DNA from 2 places in the Variovorax sp. J22R115 genome. Region 2 is predicted to be linked to the other one. Evidence: riboswitches for the same ligand, from Rfam matches in the RefSeq annotation. Region 2 holds a riboswitch; the other holds the start of a gene.
The links. A riboswitch is a leader RNA that binds a small molecule or an ion and turns the genes downstream of it on or off. The one in region 2 is predicted to bind S-adenosylhomocysteine.

Region 1 (8,950 bases), on a different contig from region 2:
TGCCGAGCGAGCCGGTGAGCGCCACCTCGCGCGCATAGGGCAGGTGATACATCAGCTCGTCGAACGCGACGGGCGGACCCATCGGCGCCACCAGCGTCGGCACGGCGAGCACCGCGAGCACGACCATCCCCAGCTTCTCGAGCCAGGAGAGTGCCGCCGGCACTTCGCGCATGCGCACCTCCCGCAACCACGCAGGCGCTTGCAGCAGCGCCGCTGCGATGCCGATGGCGAACACCGCCCACACGACGACCACGGCGAACCTGCCGGCGATCGCGAAGGCCTGGAAGACGCAAATGACGAGCCCGATGCCGGTCGCGATGGCCATGGCCGTCTCGAGCCAGACATCGCGTCGCATCGGCACGCCGATGCGCGTCAGCAGCATCCGTCCGATGCCCCAACAGCTGACGACAAACACCGCCAGCGCCGCGTAGTGCGCGGCAGCAAACATCAATTTCTGAATAAAAGGTCCCCTGCGCCGGTCATGGTTGCGCCGGCCGGTCGTGTCAAAGATTCGGCGCCAGCAGCCGCTCGAGATCCGCTTCTCTCTCATGGCGGCGCGCGGCCTGATCCTGCAACTGGTCGTGCCCGATCTTGCCGACGTTGAAGTAGGTCGAGTCGGGATGGCTCAGATAGAAGCCACTCACACTGGCGGCGGGCATCATAGCGAGGCTTTCCGTCAGGGTCATGCCAATGTCCGTGCAATTCAAGAGGTCGAACATCGGCCGCTTGACGCTGTGGTCCGGGCAGGCCGGGTAGCCGGGCGCCGGACGGATGCCGCGGTACTTCTCGCCGATCATGTCTTCGTTGCTCAGCGTCTCCTCATGCGCGTAGCCCCAGAGGTCGGTGCGCACTCGGTGGTGCAACGCCTCGGCGAAGGCCTCGGCCAGCCGGTCGGCCAGCGCCTTGAGCATGATGGCCGAGTAGTCGTCGAGGTCGTCGATGAAGTACTTCTCCTTCTTCTCGACGCCGAGTCCCGCGGTGACGGCGAACATGCCGACGTAGTCCTTCAGCCCCGTCTCGCGCGGCGCGACGAAGTCGGCGAGGCAGCGGCTGGGCCGCATCACGCCTTCGATCATCTGCTTCTCGGTCTGCTGGCGCATGCCGAACCAGGTGAGCGCGGCTTGGGTGCGCGACTCGTCGGTGTACAGCACGATGTCGTCGTCGTTCACCGTATTGGCCGGCCAGAAGCCGATGACGCCGCTGGCCGAGAGCCAGCGGCCTTCGATCAGCCGCTTGAGCATGCGCTGGCCATCGGCATACACGCGCACGGCCTCGGTGCCCACGACCTCGTCCTTCAGGATCGCAGGGAACGGCCCCGCCAGGTCCCAGGTCTGGAAGAACGGGCCCCAGTCGATGTACTTCGCGAGTTCGGTCAGGTCGAAGTTGCGGAACACGCGGCGGCCGATGAACTTCGGCACCGGCGGCAGGTAGTTCGACCAGTCGACCGGGGTCTTGTTGGCGCGTGCCTTGGCGAGCGGCCACAGCGGCACCTGCTTCTTGTTGGCGTGCTGGTGGCGCACCTTGTCGTAGTCGGCGTTGATCTCGTTGATGTAGTTGGTCGCCTGCTCCGACAGCAGCGACTGCGCCACGCTCACGCTGCGCGAGGCATCGGGCACGTAGACCACCGGGCCTTCGTAGTGCGGTGCAATCTTGACGGCCGTGTGCACGCGGCTGGTGGTGGCGCCGCCGATCAGCAACGGAATCTTCTTGATGCGGAAGTGCTCGTCCTTCTGCATCTCGCCAGCGACGTACTGCATCTCTTCCAGGCTCGGCGTGATCAGGCCAGAGAGCCCCACGATGTCAGCCCCTTCGACCTTGGCACGCGCCAGGATCTCGTGGCACGGGACCATCACGCCCATGTTCACGACTTCGAAGTTGTTGCACTGGAGCACGACGGTGACGATGTTCTTGCCGATGTCGTGCACGTCGCCCTTGACGGTGGCGATGACGATCTTGCCCTTGGTCCGCACGTCGCGGCCCGCGGCCTCGTCCTGGCGCTTTTCTTCCTCGATGTAGGGGATGAGGTGGGCCACGGCCGACTTCATCACGCGCGCCGACTTCACCACCTGCGGCAGGAACATCTTGCCCTGGCCGAACAGGTCACCCACGATGTTCATGCCGTCCATCAGCGGGCCCTCGATCACGTGCAACGGCCGGCCGCCCTTGGCCAAGATGGCCTGGTAGGCCTCCTCGGTGTCATCGACGATGAAGTCGGTGATGCCGTGCACCATGGCGTGCGACAGCCGCTGCTCGACCGTCACCGGCTGCTCCGGCGTGCCGCGCCATTCGAGCTTCTTGCTCTCGTCCTTGGCGCCGCTCTTCGCGGTCTCTGCCACTTCGACCAAGCGCTCGCCGGCATCGGGGCGACGGTTCAGCACCACGTCTTCGACGCGTTCGCGCAGCTCGGGTTCGAGGTCGTCGTAGACGCCCACCATCCCGGCGTTGACGATGCCCATGTCCATGCCGGCCTTGATCGCGTGGTATAGGAACACGGTGTGGATCGCCTCGCGCACCGGGTCGTTGCCGCGGAAGCTGAAGCTCACGTTCGAGACGCCACCCGACACCTTCGCGCCCGGCAGGTTCTCCTTGATCCAGCGCGTGGCGTTGATGAAGTCGACCGCGTAGTTGTTGTGCTCCTCGATGCCGGTGGCGATCGCGAAGATGTTCGGATCGAAGATGATGTCCTCGGGCGGAAAGTCGATCTCGTCGACCAGGATGCGATAGGCCCGTTCGCAGATCTCGATCTTGCGTTCGTAGGTGTCGGCCTGGCCCTTTTCGTCGAAGGCCATGACGACCGCCGCCGCGCCGTAGCGGCGCAGCAGCCGGGCATGGTGGCGGAACTGGTCCTCGCCTTCCTTCATGCTGATCGAGTTGACGATGCCCTTGCCCTGGATGCAGCGCAGGCCGGCCTCGATCACTTCCCACTTGGAGCTGTCGACCATGATCGGCACGCGCGCGATGTCGGGCTCGCTCGCTATCAGGTTCAGGAAGCGCACCATCGCGGCCTTGCTGTCGAGCATGGCCTCGTCCATGTTGATGTCGATGACCTGCGCGCCGTTCTCGACCTGCTGGCGCGCGACCGCGAGCGCTTCCTCGAACTGCCCGTTGAGGATCATCCGCGCGAAGGCCTTGGAGCCGGTGACGTTGGTGCGCTCGCCGATGTTGACGAACAGGGCGCCCTCGCCGATCCGCACCGGCTCGAGGCCGGACAGCTTCATCGGGGGAACGAGGACTGGAGAGGAATCGGAGGACATGGGCTCACCTGCGGAATGTCGGATCAGGCGAGCGTCGTTGCAATCCAATGGCTGGAAGCCCAAGCCTGACGCGGCCGTCTCGGGTGAGAACGGCGGCGCTGCAACGCTCCTTGGGAGCCGCGGATTTTACGCCGGCTGCGCCGCGCCCGTGGCCGATGGAGGCAGGCCGAACAGCATGTCGAAAGCCCAGTTGAAGACGAAGGTGTAGATCAGGAAGAACACGACCAGCCCCAGATCCATCACGAGCGCTTCCCACAGGCTCACGTCCAGCCACCAGGCGAAGACCGGCACGAGGAAGGCGACGAGGCCGCCCTCGAAGCCGATGGCATGGGCGATCCGGCGCTTCACGCTGCGGCCACGCACCGGCTGACGGGATTCCCAGCGCTCGAACAGGGCGTTGAAGCTCAGGTTCCAGAGCACCGCGATGACAGATGCGATGACGGCCAGCACACCCGAGTGACCGAGCCCTTGGCCCGACATCACCGCCAGGCCTGCGCTTGCCGCGACGATGGCGATGCCTTCGTAGAGCGTGATGTAGACGACGCGGCGCTTGAGCCCTTGCATGAAATCAATCCCGGAGAGGTTGCTGAGGGCCGTACTTTATGTTTGTCATGCTGATATATAAAGTCATCTTCTATCAATTCAATTGACAGGTTGGTGCCGCCATGAGCCTTTCCAGCGACAACGTGGAGGTTTTGCTTGCCGTGATCGACCATGGCTCTTTTTCAGCGGCCGCACGCGCCTTGGGCCGGGTGCCCTCGGCCGTGAGCATGGCGATCGCCAACCTCGAGGCCGAACTCGCCTTGCAACTCTTCGACCGCAGCGGTCGCGAGCCACAGCCGACAGCCGCTGCGCGCTCGCTGGAACCGCAGGCGCGCTTACTAGCGGCGCAGCTCAAGCAGCTTCAGGTGCAGGCGCTCGCGCTCACCCAAGGACTGGAAAACCGGCTCACCCTCGCCATTGCGCCCGAGCTTCTCGCAGCGCCCTGGAGCGGTCCGCTGGCCGCGCTGGCGCAGGAATACCCGTTGTTGGAGGTGGAAGTACTCGCCGCGCCGCAGGCCGATGCGCTGACGCTGCTGCACAGCGGGCGGGCCCAACTGGCGCTGGTGTTCGAACGGCCCAGCCTCGACGGACGCGAAGGCTTTCAGGAAGTAGCGAGCGACACCATGGTGGCCGTGATGGCGCCCGACCATCCCGTGCTGGCCGCGGCAGGCGGCCGCCTGCGCGAAGAGCACCTCACGACCACGCGGCAGATCGTGGTCGCGGGGCGCGATCTCGCGACCAGCGATCCGCGTTTCGTCTTCGCGCGGCACGTCTGGCGCACCGACAACGCGCTCGCCGCGCTGAGCCTGATCACCGCCGGTCTCGGCTGGGGCTGGCTGCCGCGCAACTTCGCGCGGCCGCACGTGGCGGCGGGCGCGCTGGTCGAGATCCCGTTCGAGAACCTCTCGAACGGGCTGGACCTGTGGGTCGACGTGGTGTGGTCGCGCGAACGGCCGCTGGGCCTGGGCGCGCAGCGCTTCGTCGCGCTGATCGCCCGCAAGAAGGACTGACTAGCCCCCGCGGCCACCGCCCTGACCACCCCCATGGCCACCTCCATGCCCCCCGCCATGACCCCCTCCGTGGTTCCCACCGCCCTGGCCGCCGCCGTGTCCCCCACCGTGCCCACCGCCGCGTCCTCCACCACCGCCCCCCTGCCCCGGCGGCCTTCCGTCGGTCTGGAAGCCCTGCCCCGGCGGCCGCACACCTGGCGGTGGACCGGGAGGCCGGGGACCGCCGCCGTGCGGAGGACGAACACCTGAAGGCGGCGGCGGGCGGATGCCATTGTTCGGGGGCGGGCGGAACCCCGGCGCGGGCGGCGGCCTGAACCCAGGCGGATGCGGCGAATAGCCCGGCCACGGATTGGGACGCCAGCCCGGGACCGGCGGTGGCGGCGGGCGCCAACCGGGCCCCGGGGGCGGCGGCGGACGTCCGCCCCACCAGCGCGGCTGGTTGTACCAGGGGCGGTCGCGGTAATAGTTGCCCCAATAGCTGCCGATCGCGAAGGTCACGAGGGGCACGCCGATCACCGCCCCGTAGGTCGCCAGCGGCACCCGCTGATCCTGGTAGGCGTAGTCGAGGCTCGACGCGTAGGACCAGCCGCGAAGACCGTCCGGCAGCACCACGTCGCACCAGCCGTAGCCCGAAGTGCAGCCCATCACCTGCAGCGGCTGTCCGGGTGGCAGCGAGGCGACCAGCGGATAGTTGTCGCCGGGGCCGGCGCGCAGGTTGACGCCCCCCCGGGTGAAAGCCTGCTGGGCCATTGCAGCCAACGGAAGCGCCAGGGCGATGGTGCCGATGCCGATCCATCGCCGAGTCATTGTGTGCATGTGGGATTCCTTTGCGGATCAGGGTAGGAGGGCTGCTGAGCCGTTGTCAATCAGCCACGGCCTTCCCTGATAACGGCAAAGCGCACCGCCGCGAGGACCGGTCCAACGTTTGGAGAGCTTCTTCACCCCGGCTTCACGTGCGCGCCCGGGGATGCTCGGCGCTCAGGCCGCTTCGCTGTAGAAGGCGGCGCGATGCACGCTGCGGCCCGCGATCGGCGCGACCGCCTGGCCGATGGCCGCGATGTGCTCCGGCGTGGTGCCGCAGCAGCCGCCCACGATGTTGACCAGCCCCTCGGCCGCGAATTCGTGCAGCAGCCGCGAGGTGACGTCGGGCGTTTCGTCGAAGCCGGTCTCGCTCATGGGGTTGGGCAGGCCGGCGTTGGGGTAGCAGCTGATGAAGGTGTCGTCCGCCACGCGCGCCAGTTCCTGGATGTAGGGCCGCATCAGTGCGGCGCCGAGCGCGCAGTTGAGGCCGATGGCCAGCGGTTGTGCATGCCGCACGCTGTGCCAGAAGGCCGTGACGGTCTGGCCGCTGAGGATACGGCCCGAAGCGTCGGTCACGGTGCCGCTGATGATCAGCGGCAGGCGCTCGCCGCTGGCTTCGAAGTATTCGTCGACCGCGAACAGCGCGGCCTTCGCGTTCAGCGTGTCGAAGATGGTCTCGACCAGGATCACGTCGGCCCCGCCTTCGACCAGCGCCTCGACCTGCTCGTAATAGGAAGCGCGCAGTTCCTCGAAGTTCACGTTGCGCGCGCCGGGATCGTTCACGTCCGGGCTGATGCTCGCGGTCTTGGGCGTCGGGCCGAGGGCGCCTGCGACGAAGCGAGGCTTGTCCGGCGTGCTGAACTTGTCGCAGGCCGCGCGGGCGAGCTTGGCGGATTCGAGGTTCATCTCGCGCGCGAGATCGGCCATCTTGTAGTCCTCCTGCGCGATGCGGGTCGCGCCGAAGGTGTTGGTCTCGATCAGGTCGGCGCCGGCGGCGAGATAGCCTTCATGGATGTCGCGAATCACGTCGGGCCGGGTCAGCGAGAGCAGTTCGTTGTTGCCCTTGACGTCGCGCGGGAAGTCCTTGAACCGCTCGCCTCGGTACTGCGCTTCGGTGAGCTTGAAGCGCTGGATCATCGTGCCCATCGCGCCGTCGAGGATGGCGATGCGTTGGGCGAGGATGGCGGGCAGCTGCTGCGCGCGGGTATAGGCGATGGGCTTCATGGCGCCGATTGTAGAAAGCGCCTCCCGTCCCGCCGCGATGGCGGGTCTTGTCGGCGCCCTTACCCCTGCCCTGCCTGGCCGACGATCTCGCCCAGCGCGCGCAGGAAGCGCGCGTTGTCTTCGGCCGTGCCGATCGACACGCGGATGAAGTTCTCGAAGCCCGGCTCCTTCCACGGCTTGACGATGATGCCGCGCGCCAGCAGCGCCTCGCTGACCGGGCCGTTCGGCCGGCCCAGGTCGATGAACAGGAAGTTGGCTGCCGATGGCGCGATGCGCAGGCCCGGCAGCGCCATGGCGCGCAACTGCCGCGCGAGCGCGTCGCGCAGCTTCACGGTCTCTGCGACCGTCTGTGTCATGAAGACCTCGTCACCCCACGCGGCCAGCGCAGCGGCCTGCGCGGCCTCGTTGACATTGAACGGCGTACGCACCCGGTCCAGCCACTGGATCAGCGAGGCATCCGACGCAATGCCGTAGCCGACGCGCAGTCCCGCCAGTCCCCAGGCCTTCGAGAAGGTGCGCAGCACGATCCAGGGACGCCGTTGCGCACGCAACGCTGCCAGCGCATCGGGGAAGCCGCGCGCGCGCTGCGCGTACTCGTAGTAGGCCTCGTCGATCACCAGCAGCGTTCCGGCCGGCGTAGCGTCGAGCAGTCGCCCGAAGGCTTGCGCATCGAACATGCAACCGACCGGGTTGGACGGATTGGCGAGCATTGCGATCTTCGGCCCGCGCGCCAGAGCTTCGCACCACGCATCGACATCGAATTCCAGCGCGGGCGTCAGCGCCAGCAGTTCGACCCGGGCGCCCATCATGCGCGGATAGATCTCGTGCAGACCGAAAGCGGGACGTTGCGTCAGCACGCGGTCGCCGGGCGACAGAAAGGCCTGGCACAGCATCTGGAGGATGGACTCGGAGCCGTTGCCGATCACGACCTGCTCGGCGCTGGCGCCGGTGCGTTCGGCAATGGCGGCCCGCAGCGCGGTGCAGTTCGCATCGGGGTATGTCCCGACGCGCATGGCCAGGCCCGCCAGCGAGCGCGCAACGGCCGGGCTCGCGCCGAAGGGGTTCTCATTGCTCGCTAGGCGCGCGATCCGGTCGACACCGTAGCGCGAGCGGACTGCGTCCGATGACAGGCCCGCGTTGTAGGGCGGCAGACCTGGCACCTCGGGGCGCACGAGTTCGCGAATGGCGGCTGCGTTCATGGATCGAAGACCTTCGGTTCAGTGTTGATGCGGCTCAGCCGCGGCGGGATTCGACGAAGTCCAGTACCGAAGTGAGCATGCGCCGCACGTGCGGCTGCACGCGCGCAGCGACCTCGGGCAGGTAATCGAAGGGCAACGCTTCCTGCATGTAGCTGCACTGCGTCATTTCGAGCTGCACGGCATGCACGCCCTGCGCGGGCTGCCCATGGTGGCGCGTGATGTAGCCGCCGGTGAAGCGGCCGTTGAGCACGCTGGTGAAGCCGGTCGCTTCCTTGGCGATGCCCAGCAGGGTCTGCGCGAGCGCCGGATCGCAACTCGCGCCCTGGGCCGTGCCCAGGTTGAGGTCGGTCAGCCTGCCCTCGAAGAAGCGCGGCAGCACCGAGCGGATCGAGTGCGCGTCCCACAGCGCGGCAATGCCATGCTGCGCCTTGATGCGCGCGAGCTCTTCGGCGAGTTGCTGGTGGTAGGGCTGCCAGATGGCCTCGCGGCGCTCGGCGATCTCGGCATCGTCGGGCACGTCGCCGGCCGGATAGAGCGGCGTGTCGTCGAAGGTGTCGACCGGGCACAGGCCGGTGACGCTCTGCCCCGGATAGAGGCTGGCGCCATCGGGCGGACGGTTGAGGTCGACAACATAGCGCGAGTGCGTCGCCACCAGCACCGAGGCGCCGAGTTCATCGGCGAAGTCGTACAGGCGTTCCAGATGCCAGTCGGTGTCGGGCACGTGGCGTGCCTCGTCGCTCAGGCGTGCTGCCAACTGCGGCGGCACGTGGGTGCCGACGTGCGGCATCGAGATCAGCAACGGACGCGTACCGCGACGGAAACGAAAAGGAGGCTCGGTGGTCGTGAAAGGCATGGGGCTCAATCCTTGGATAGAAGTTGGCTGCGCGCGGCAACGAAGGCGGCTGCGGCCTCGTCGTGC
Region 2 (8,950 bases):
AGGAAGCACCGCCACGCTCGAAGATCTCACGCGGGCCCTCGTCGCCCGGCACGCCGTCGTCTGGCGCCTCGCCTGCGCCGGAGACCGCGAGGTCATAGCGCACGGAGGGCACTTGGGAGCGCGGCGGCGCGCCGGGCGGGACGGCCAGTTGCTTGACCAGGGGGCGCAGCCTGATCTGAGCCATTCCGTCGTCATCTCCCGTCGAGGGCGCCGTGGTACACGCTGTCAGCCATACCGCCGCGACGAGCGCAGGCAAGCTGCCGGCGACACGCCTACCCAAACTCATGCACCCCAGCCGAGCCGCTGCAGCACGCCGAGCGTAGCCACCGACTGGTTCATCGTGTAGAAGTGAAGCGCCGGTGCACCACCGGCACCCAGGCGTTCGCAAAGGTCGGTGACCACATCGAGACCGAACGCCCTGATCGACGCAGTGTCATCGCCAAAGCTCTGCAGCCGCAGGCGAATCCAGCGCGGGATTTCGGCGCCGCAGGCGTCCGAGAAGCGCATCAGCTGCGTCGAGCTGGTGATCGGCATGATGCCCGGCACGATTGGCGTGCCGAGGCCTATGGCGCGCGCCTCGTCGACGAAGCGGAAGTAGGCCTCCGGGCTGAAGAAATACTGCGTGATGGCCGAATCGGCACCGGCATGCACCTTGGCCGCGAAAGCCTGCAGGTCGGCCTCGGGCGATCGGGCTTGCGGATGCACTTCGGGATAGCAGGCCACCTCGATATGGAAATCGCGTCCGGTCTCTTCTCGGATGAAGGCGACGAGATCGCTCGCGTAGAGGAATTCGCCACCAATGCCATAGCCGCTGGGCAAGTCGCCCCGCAACGCGACGAGACGGTCGACGCCCATCGCCTTCAGTTCGGCGAGTTGCTCGCGCACGGTCGCCCTTGTCGCGCCGATGCACGAGAAGTGGCTGGCGGCGGCGACACCTTCCTCCAGGATCTCGCGGACGGTGCCGAAGGTACCGTCGTGCGTCGAGCCGCCCGCGCCGTAGGTCACCGAACAGAACTCGGGGGCCTGCGCATAGAGCTGCTGCCGCACGGCACGCAGCTTGGTTGCGCCTTCTGGCGTCTTGGGCGGAAAGAATTCAAAGCTGAGCGGAAGGCGCACGGCCGGCTCCTGGTTCGCCGTTGGCATGAACGGCATGAATGAAGAACTCGCGGTTGCCATCGCCACCCGCGATCGGGCTGTCGAGCCAGCTCTGCACATGCAGGCCGAGCGCCTCGCAGGCGTCGCGCAGCCGTTGCTCGACGACCTCATACAGCGCGGGGTCACGGACGATGCCACCCTTGCCGACCTGCCCGGGCTGCAACTCGAACTGCGGCTTGACCAGCATCAGCAGGTCGCCGCCCGGCGCCAGCAAAGGCACCAGCGCCGGCAGCACCAACGTTAGCGAGATGAACGAGAGGTCGCCCACGATCAACCCGAAATCCGAATCGTCCGGCAACGGGTCTGCCCAGGCATCGGCACTCAGCGTGCGGGCATTGACGCCTTCGACGGCGGTCACGCGCGCATCGTCGCGCACGCGCGAATGCAACTGCCCGTGGCCCACGTCAACGCCGACCACGTGCCCGGCCCCTTGCTGCAGCAGGCAGTCGGTAAAGCCGCCCGTCGACTGGCCCACGTCGAGGCATCGCCGCCCCCGCGGGTCGACCCCGGTCGCGGCCAGTGCACCTTCGAGCTTGAGCCCGCCGCGCGAGACATAGCGCGCCTCGGCGGCATCGAGCAGTTCGAGCTCGGCCGCCTCCGGCACCTCGTCGCGATTCTTGCTGACCACACGCCAGTTCGCTCCGTCGCGCCATCGCAAGCCGCCGGCAATCAGCCGGACGGCTTGCGAGCGCGACGCAGCGAGGCCGCGTTCGACAAGCAATTGATCGGCGCGCAAAACGCTACGCCCGCGCCATCAGTAGCGGTACGTGTCCGGCTTGTACGGGCCGTTCTTGTCAACGCCGATGTAGGCGGCCTGGGCATCCGTCAGCTCGGTCAGCATGGCGCCGACCTTCTTCAGGTGCAGGCGAGCGACTTTCTCGTCGAGGTGCTTGGGCAACACGTAGACCTTGCCGGCCTGGTAGGCGTCGGGTTTGGTGAAGAGCTCGATCTGGGCGATGGTCTGGTTCGCGAACGACGACGACATCACGAAGCTCGGGTGGCCCGTGCCGCAGCCCAGGTTCACGAGGCGGCCCTTGGCCAGCAGGATGATCTTCTTGCCGTCCGGGAAGGTGATGTGGTCGACCTGCGGCTTGATCTCTTCCCACTCGTACTTCTCGATCGAAGCGACGGCGATTTCATTGTCGAAGTGGCCGATGTTGCAGACGATCGCCTGGTCCTTCATCGCGGCCATGTGCTCGTGGCGGATGACGTCACGGTTGCCGGTGGTGGTCACGAAGATGTCGGCCTTATCGGCGGCGTATTCCATCGTGACGACCTTGTAGCCTTCCATCGCGGCCTGCAGGGCGTTGATGGGGTCGATCTCGGTGACCCACACCTGGGCGCTCAGCGCGCGCAGCGCCTGGGCCGAACCCTTGCCCACGTCGCCGTAGCCGGCCACGCAGGCGACCTTGCCGGCGATCATCACGTCGGTGGCGCGCTTGATGCCGTCGACCAGCGATTCGCGGCAGCCGTAGAGGTTGTCGAACTTGCTCTTGGTGACCGAATCGTTCACGTTGATGGCGCGGAACAGCAGCGTACCCTTGGCGCTCATCTCGTTCAGGCGGTGAACTCCGGTGGTGGTCTCTTCGGTCACGCCGATGATCTCGGCCGACTTGCGGGTGTACCAGGTCGCGTCGACGGCCAGCTTGGCCTTGATCGCGGCGTAGAGGATGCGCTCTTCATCGCTGGTCGGGTTGGCGAGCACGCTCTGGTCCTTCTCGGCACGCTGGCCCAGGTGCATCAGGAGCGTGGCGTCGCCGCCGTCGTCCAGGATCATGTTCGGGCCTTCGCCGGCCGAGCCCTTCGCGCCGAAATCGAAGATGCGATGGGTGTAGTCCCAGTAGTCTTCCAGCGACTCGCCCTTGATCGCGAACACCGGCGTGCCGGCGGCAGCGATGGCGGCTGCGGCATGGTCCTGCGTCGAGAAGATGTTGCACGAGGCCCAGCGCACGGTGGCGCCCAGCGCTTGCAGGGTTTCGATCAGCACGGCGGTCTGGATCGTCATGTGCAGCGAGCCGGTGATGCGCGCGCCCTTGAGCGGCTGGCTCTTGGCGAATTCCTCGCGGATCGCCATCAGGCCGGGCATTTCGGTTTCGGCGATACGGATTTCCTTGCGGCCCCAGGCGGCGAGGGTCAGGTCGGCGATGGCCTGGTCGGCGGTGGAAACGGGGGATTTGAGAACAGCGCTCATGTTGGCTCCAAAGCAAGTTTGAAAGATGCCACTGCGTTCGGGGAAAGGACTCACCGCGAGAACAGCGGGTGAGCGTGGTTGCGATGGTGGTCCGAGCCTCACGCCTGTCGGCGCTGCAACGCTCCTCGGAACGGGGGATTTTAGCGCGTGCGGGCGGAGCCGTCGCAGCAGCATTGTTTCGATCGGCCTAGACTGCAACGCCCACCCCAGACCCACCCACCACGGCGTTACAACATGTTCAAAGCCAGAGTCCTTGCCACATCGTTCGTGATCGCGTCGGCGGTACTGCCGATGGCGGTCCCGGCGCAGACCCCGGCCGCTCCGGCCGCCGCCCAGAACGTGCGTGTGCGCGGTGTCATCGTGCACGTCGATGCGAAATCGCTGACCGTCAAGGACCGCAGCGGGGAAGTCGTGACCATGGTGCGCCCCGCCGACATGCGCGTCATCGAGGTGCTCCCGGTGACTGCGGCGGCCATCAAGCCCAACAGCTTCGTCGGCGCAGGCTCGATGCCGCAGCCCGACGGCACGCAGCGCGCGGTCGAAGTCCTGGTGTTTCCCGAATCCATGCGAGGCACCGGCGAAGGTTTTCGACCCTGGGACTACATGCCCAACGGCACGATGACCAACGCCACCGTCTCCAAACTGTCGGCGGCGCCGGCCGCGGTGCCGGGCGGCCAGAAGCTGGTGCTGAAGTACAAGGACGGCGAAAAGACCGTGATCGTTCCGCGCGGCACGCCGATCGTCACTTTCAAGCCCGGCAAGGACGACCAGTCGGCGCTGGTGGTCCCGGGCGCGAAGGTCGTCGTTACCGCGCAGATGAAAGACGGCCAGCCCACCGCTTCGAGCCTCCTGGTGGGCCGCAACGGATTCACCCCGCCCATGTGAGCACGAGGGTCGCCCTGGACGACCCAGGAGGGGCCAAAACGGTAAAATCGTGGGCTTTGCCTCCAGCAGCCCGCGCCCGTGAGCGCGCACCGCGTTCACCCCCATGACATTCGCCTCCGAAACCCGCCGCCGCCGCACCTTCGCGATCATTTCCCACCCTGACGCCGGTAAAACCACGCTGACGGAAAAACTGCTGCTGTTCTCAGGTGCGATCCAGATCGCCGGTTCGGTCAAGGCGCGCAAGGCCTCTCGCCATGCGACTTCCGACTGGATGGAAATCGAAAAGCAGCGCGGCATCTCGGTCGCCTCGTCGGTGATGCAGATGGCCTACCGCGACCACGTCATCAACCTGCTCGACACGCCCGGCCACAAGGACTTCTCTGAAGACACCTACCGCGTGCTCACCGCGGTCGATTCGGCGCTCATGGTGATCGACGCCGCCAACGGTGTCGAAGCGCAGACGCGCCGCCTGATCGAGGTCTGCCGCCAGCGCGACACGCCGATCATCACCTTCGTCAACAAAATGGACCGCGAAGTGCGCGAGCCGCTCGAACTGCTCGACGAGATCGAGCGCGAGCTGGGCATGCCCTGCGTGCCGATGACCTGGCCCGTGGGCCAGGGCAAGTCCTTCGGCGGCATCGTGAACCTGCGCACCCAGGCGATGACGGTGTTCGAGTCGGGCAGCGAGCGTCTGCCGCAGGACTTCGAAGCCATCCCGCTTACCGACCGCGAGACGCTGCAGAAGCGCTTCGGCCGCGAATTCGATACCGCGATGGAGAGCATGGAACTTGCCACGGGCGCATCCCCCACGTGGGACCGCGAGGCATTCCTCGCCGGCAAGCAGACGCCGGTCTTCTTCGGTTCCGGGGTCAACAACTTCGGCGTGATGGAAGTGCTCGACGCGCTGGTCGACCTGGCGCCCCAACCACAGCCGCGCGTCAGCACCACGCTGGTCAACCGGCAGCCGGTGGTCAAGGAGATCCAGCCCGAGGACAAGGACTTCGCCGGCGTGGTGTTCAAGGTACAGGCCAACATGGACGCCAACCACCGCGACCGAATCGCCTTCGTGCGCATGGCCTCCGGCCGCTACACGCCAGGCATGAAGCTCAAGGTGCAGCGCACCGCCAAGGAGTTGCGTCCGACCAGCGTCGTGACCTTCATGAGCCAGCGGCGCGAAGCGGTCGAGGAGGCCTACGCGGGCGACATCGTCGGCTTCACGACGCACGGCGGCGTGCAGTTGGGCGACACCATCACCGACGGCGCGTCGCTGCAGTTCACCGGCCTGCCCTTCTTCGCGCCGGAACTGTTCATGACGGTGATCCTGAAGAACCCATTGCGCACCAAGCAACTGCAGCAAGGCCTCGCACAGCTTGGAGAGGAAGGCGCGATCCAGGTGTTCCGGCCCGAGGTCGGCGGGCCGATGCTCCTCGGCGCGGTCGGCCAACTGCAGTTCGAAGTCGTGCAGCATCGTCTGAAGACCGAGTACGACGCCGACGTCCGGCTCGAAGGCTGCCAGTACACCGGCGCGCGCTGGATCACCGCTGACACGCCGGCCGAACTGCGCGCCTTCACGGACGCCTACCCCGCCCGCATGGCGCGCGATGCGGCCGAGACCCTGGCCTACCTGTGCACCTCGCCCTACGACGTGCGGCTGGCGCAGGAACGCTTCCCGAAGATTCATTTCCATCCGCTGCGCGAGCATGCGGGTCTGGCACTTCACCCGGCAGGCTGATGCTGCCGCTGCCGCGATGGCCGCTCGAGGCGCGCCGTGAACTAATCGGCGTCTTTACCGATATCGACGACACGCTCACGACGGACGGCGCCATCACGCCTGATGCATTGAAGGCGCTGGGCGACATCAAGGCGACCGGCCTCCACAGTGTCGCGATCACCGGCCGCCCCGTGGGCTGGAGCGTGCCTTTCGCCAGCGTGTGGCCTCTCGATGCGATCGTCGCCGAGAACGGCGCGGTCGCGCTCGTTCCCTCCGCGACGGGGCGGCTCGAAAAGCGCTACCAGCAGGACGCCGCGACGCGCGCGCGCAACTTCGCGCGCATGCAAGGCGTGCTGGACCGCATCGAGCGTGAGATCCCCGGCGCGCGACGCGCCACCGACTCGGCGGGCCGCGAGTGCGACATCGCGATCGACCACAGCGAGTTCTCGCACCTGGACGACACGCAGATCGTCGCCGTCGTCGCGCTGATGAGGAGCGAAGGGATGCACGCCACCGTCAGCAGCATCCACATCAACGGCTGGTACGGCGATCACAACAAGCTGGCCGGCGCCCGCTGGATCGTGAGCGAGCTTTGGGGCCGGCAACTCGACCGCGAGATGCCGCGCTGGGCCTACGTAGGGGATTCGACCAACGACGCCTTGATGTTCGAGCATTTCGAACACAGCATCGGCGTGGCGAATGTCCGCCGATTCGAGTCCGCGCTGTCGCATCTGCCGCGCTATGTCGCGCAGGCCGAGCGCGGCGCCGGATTTGCGGAAGTCGCGGCCGCGGTGCTCGACGCCCGCGCCGACATCAACGCACGCTGAACGAGACCGGCTTGGCTCGCGCAGTGACGGCCCCGGGGGCCGTATTGCTCACCAGATCGAGGCGCGCGCTGTAGTCGCCCTTCGGGGGGTTGAGCCACAGCTCGGTCTGCCCGCCATCGAGTTCGATGATCTCGGGCTTCTGGCCCGCACGTTCCAGGATGAGACGGAAGTGCCCGGTGTCCGGAACCTTGGGCCCCGCGTGCGACAAGTTGTAGCCGCTGGCATGCAACTGCACCCGCAACGGCAACTGCACTGTCGTGCGATCCGCTGGGTTGAGGATCTCGACGCGAGGCTGGCCCAGCACGCTGGCTGCCGAAATGCCCTTGTTCTGCTTGCTGACCGTGAACTTCAGCGGCTTGCTGTAGACGAAGTACGGGATGTGCCCCTGGTCGGCCAGCACCAGGCGCATGGTGTAGGTACCAGGCGGCAGGTCGACCACGGTTTCCATCTGGCCCTTGCCGAAGTGGATGTAGTGCTCGGTGAAGGGCAGCGGCATCGAGAAATCGAGCGGCAGCGGCTGGTCGATCAGCAGGTGGTGGTGGCCGGCCTTCCCCGCCGTCTTGCCCGCCGGGACGATTCCGCGCAACGAGAGCCCGAAGCGCGCGACGAACGGCGATTCGAGCGTCACGCCTTCCTTCAGGTTGGTGAAATACGCGTCCGGCGACCAACTGGGCGGCGGCACCACCCATGGATGCGAGAGAAAGTCAGCGCCCTCCGCGCCCTGATGCACTTGCGCGAAAGCCCCCTGCCCCAGCAGAAAGACTCCTGCCGCGGCCAACCTCCATCCCGCCCACAGTCCGTGACGTACACCAAATCTCATGTCCACTCCTCCAAATGTCAGGGGATTGTGTCATCACACTTTGGTGCTACATCACAATTTCGGCCGGCGCGCAGCCCGCACCACGATCAGTAGTGTGGCGGCAACTCGTCGCGCAGATTGCGCGGGCCGCCGGTGCTTGCGTCCGGGCTCTGCTGGCGCAGTTGAATGACCTGAAGAACGAGGCTGTCGATCTGCTGCTGTTGCCTGTAGATAGTCATGTTCAGCTGGTCCAGCAGGTCTTCGGTGAAGCTGGCCTTGATTTCCAGATCGTTCAGGCGGCCTTCGACGTCGTGCGGATTTTCCATCCCGCTATTGGACAGGAATCCCGCACCGGGAGTGAGAATGCCGCGCATGGACTTCACGATCCGCACCCTGCGCCGCGACGAGATGCCCTGGGTCATCGACCTAGCGGCACACGAAGGTTGGAACCCGGGACTGCACGATGCCGAGTGCTTCCATGCGGCCGACCCCGACGGCTTTCTGGTCGCTGAGCGCAAGGGCGAGCCGCTGGGCTGCATCAGCGCCGTTTCGTATGCAGGGCGCTTCGGCTTCGTCGGGCTCTACATCGTCGCGCCGGCGTTGCGCGGAGAAGGCATCGGCATCACCCTCTGGCGCGAAGGCATGGCCCGCTTGTCGGGTCATGTCGTCGGGCTCGACGGCGTACCCGCCCAACAGGAAAACTACCGCCGCAGCGGCTTCGAGTTGGCCTGGAACAACGTCCGCTACGCCGGGGTAGCGCAGGGCTCGGAGATGGCTTCGGCCCGTGAGATCGTTCCGCTCGGCGCGATCGACTTTGCCTCCCTGTGCGCCGACGACCTCCGCGTGTTTCCCGCGCCGCGAGACGCCTTCCTGCGCAGCTGGACCACGATGCCCGATGCGACAGGCCTCGCATGGCGGCGCCAGGGACGACTGGAAGGATGGGGATTGATCCGCCGATGCCGCGAAGGCCACAAGATCGGTCCTCTCGTGGCGGAAGACCTCCCGGTCGCCCAAGCCCTCTACGCCGCCCTGAGCGCCAGCGTACCTGCGAGCGACTCCATCTACCTCGACGTTCCGCAGTCCAATCCAGACGCCATGGCGCTAGCGAAAAAGATGGGCATGCGCGCCGTCTTCGAAACCGCGCGCATGTACCACGGCACCCCGCCCGATTGCGAGTTGAACCGCATCTACGGCATCACCACATTCGAGCTGGGCTGAAAGGCGCCAAAGGAAAAGCCCCGCAAGCGGGGCCTTTTCAATTCCAGAGGTGCCGCAGATCCGGCTCCGCCGGTCTGCAGTCACCGCCCCCGGTCGGGGGAAGGCGAAGCGACACGAAGTGCGCGCAGGCTGGGGGAGAGCCTAATGCGCCAGGATCTTGTTGA

Region 1: linked by a shared signal. The riboswitch ahead of metH (methionine synthase) and the one ahead of ahcY (adenosylhomocysteinase) in region 2 are both predicted to bind S-adenosylhomocysteine.

What each region holds. Positions count from the first base shown of each region.
Region 1 covers NZ_JASZYM010000021.1:26,867-35,816, forward strand. The annotation lists gene QTI04_RS29105 (glycosyltransferase family 39 protein) at 1-448, opposite strand, end outside; gene metH (methionine synthase) at 504-3,254, opposite strand; S-adenosyl-L-homocysteine riboswitch at 3,277-3,372, opposite strand; gene QTI04_RS29115 (PACE efflux transporter) at 3,381-3,818, opposite strand; gene QTI04_RS29120 (LysR family transcriptional regulator) at 3,920-4,807, shown strand; gene QTI04_RS29125 (SH3 domain-containing protein) at 4,808-5,623, opposite strand; gene QTI04_RS29130 (homocysteine S-methyltransferase family protein) at 5,786-6,832, opposite strand; gene QTI04_RS29135 (histidinol-phosphate transaminase) at 6,892-8,031, opposite strand; gene hutG (N-formylglutamate deformylase) at 8,066-8,884, opposite strand; gene QTI04_RS29145 (formimidoylglutamate deiminase) at 8,890-8,950, opposite strand, start outside.
Region 2 covers NZ_JASZYM010000004.1:222,309-231,258, reverse strand. The annotation lists gene QTI04_RS08695 (septal ring lytic transglycosylase RlpA family protein) at 1-184, opposite strand, end outside; gene metF (methylenetetrahydrofolate reductase [NAD(P)H]) at 283-1,116, opposite strand; gene QTI04_RS08685 (TlyA family RNA methyltransferase) at 1,094-1,891, opposite strand; gene ahcY (adenosylhomocysteinase) at 1,910-3,346, opposite strand; S-adenosyl-L-homocysteine riboswitch at 3,410-3,479, opposite strand; gene QTI04_RS08675 (hypothetical protein) at 3,581-4,231, shown strand; gene QTI04_RS08670 (peptide chain release factor 3) at 4,335-5,963, shown strand; gene QTI04_RS08665 (HAD-IIB family hydrolase) at 5,963-6,769, shown strand; gene QTI04_RS08660 (DUF4399 domain-containing protein) at 6,756-7,589, opposite strand; gene QTI04_RS08655 (SlyX family protein) at 7,676-7,894, opposite strand; gene QTI04_RS08650 (GNAT family N-acetyltransferase) at 7,941-8,786, shown strand; gene QTI04_RS08645 (amino acid ABC transporter ATP-binding protein) at 8,928-8,950, opposite strand, start outside.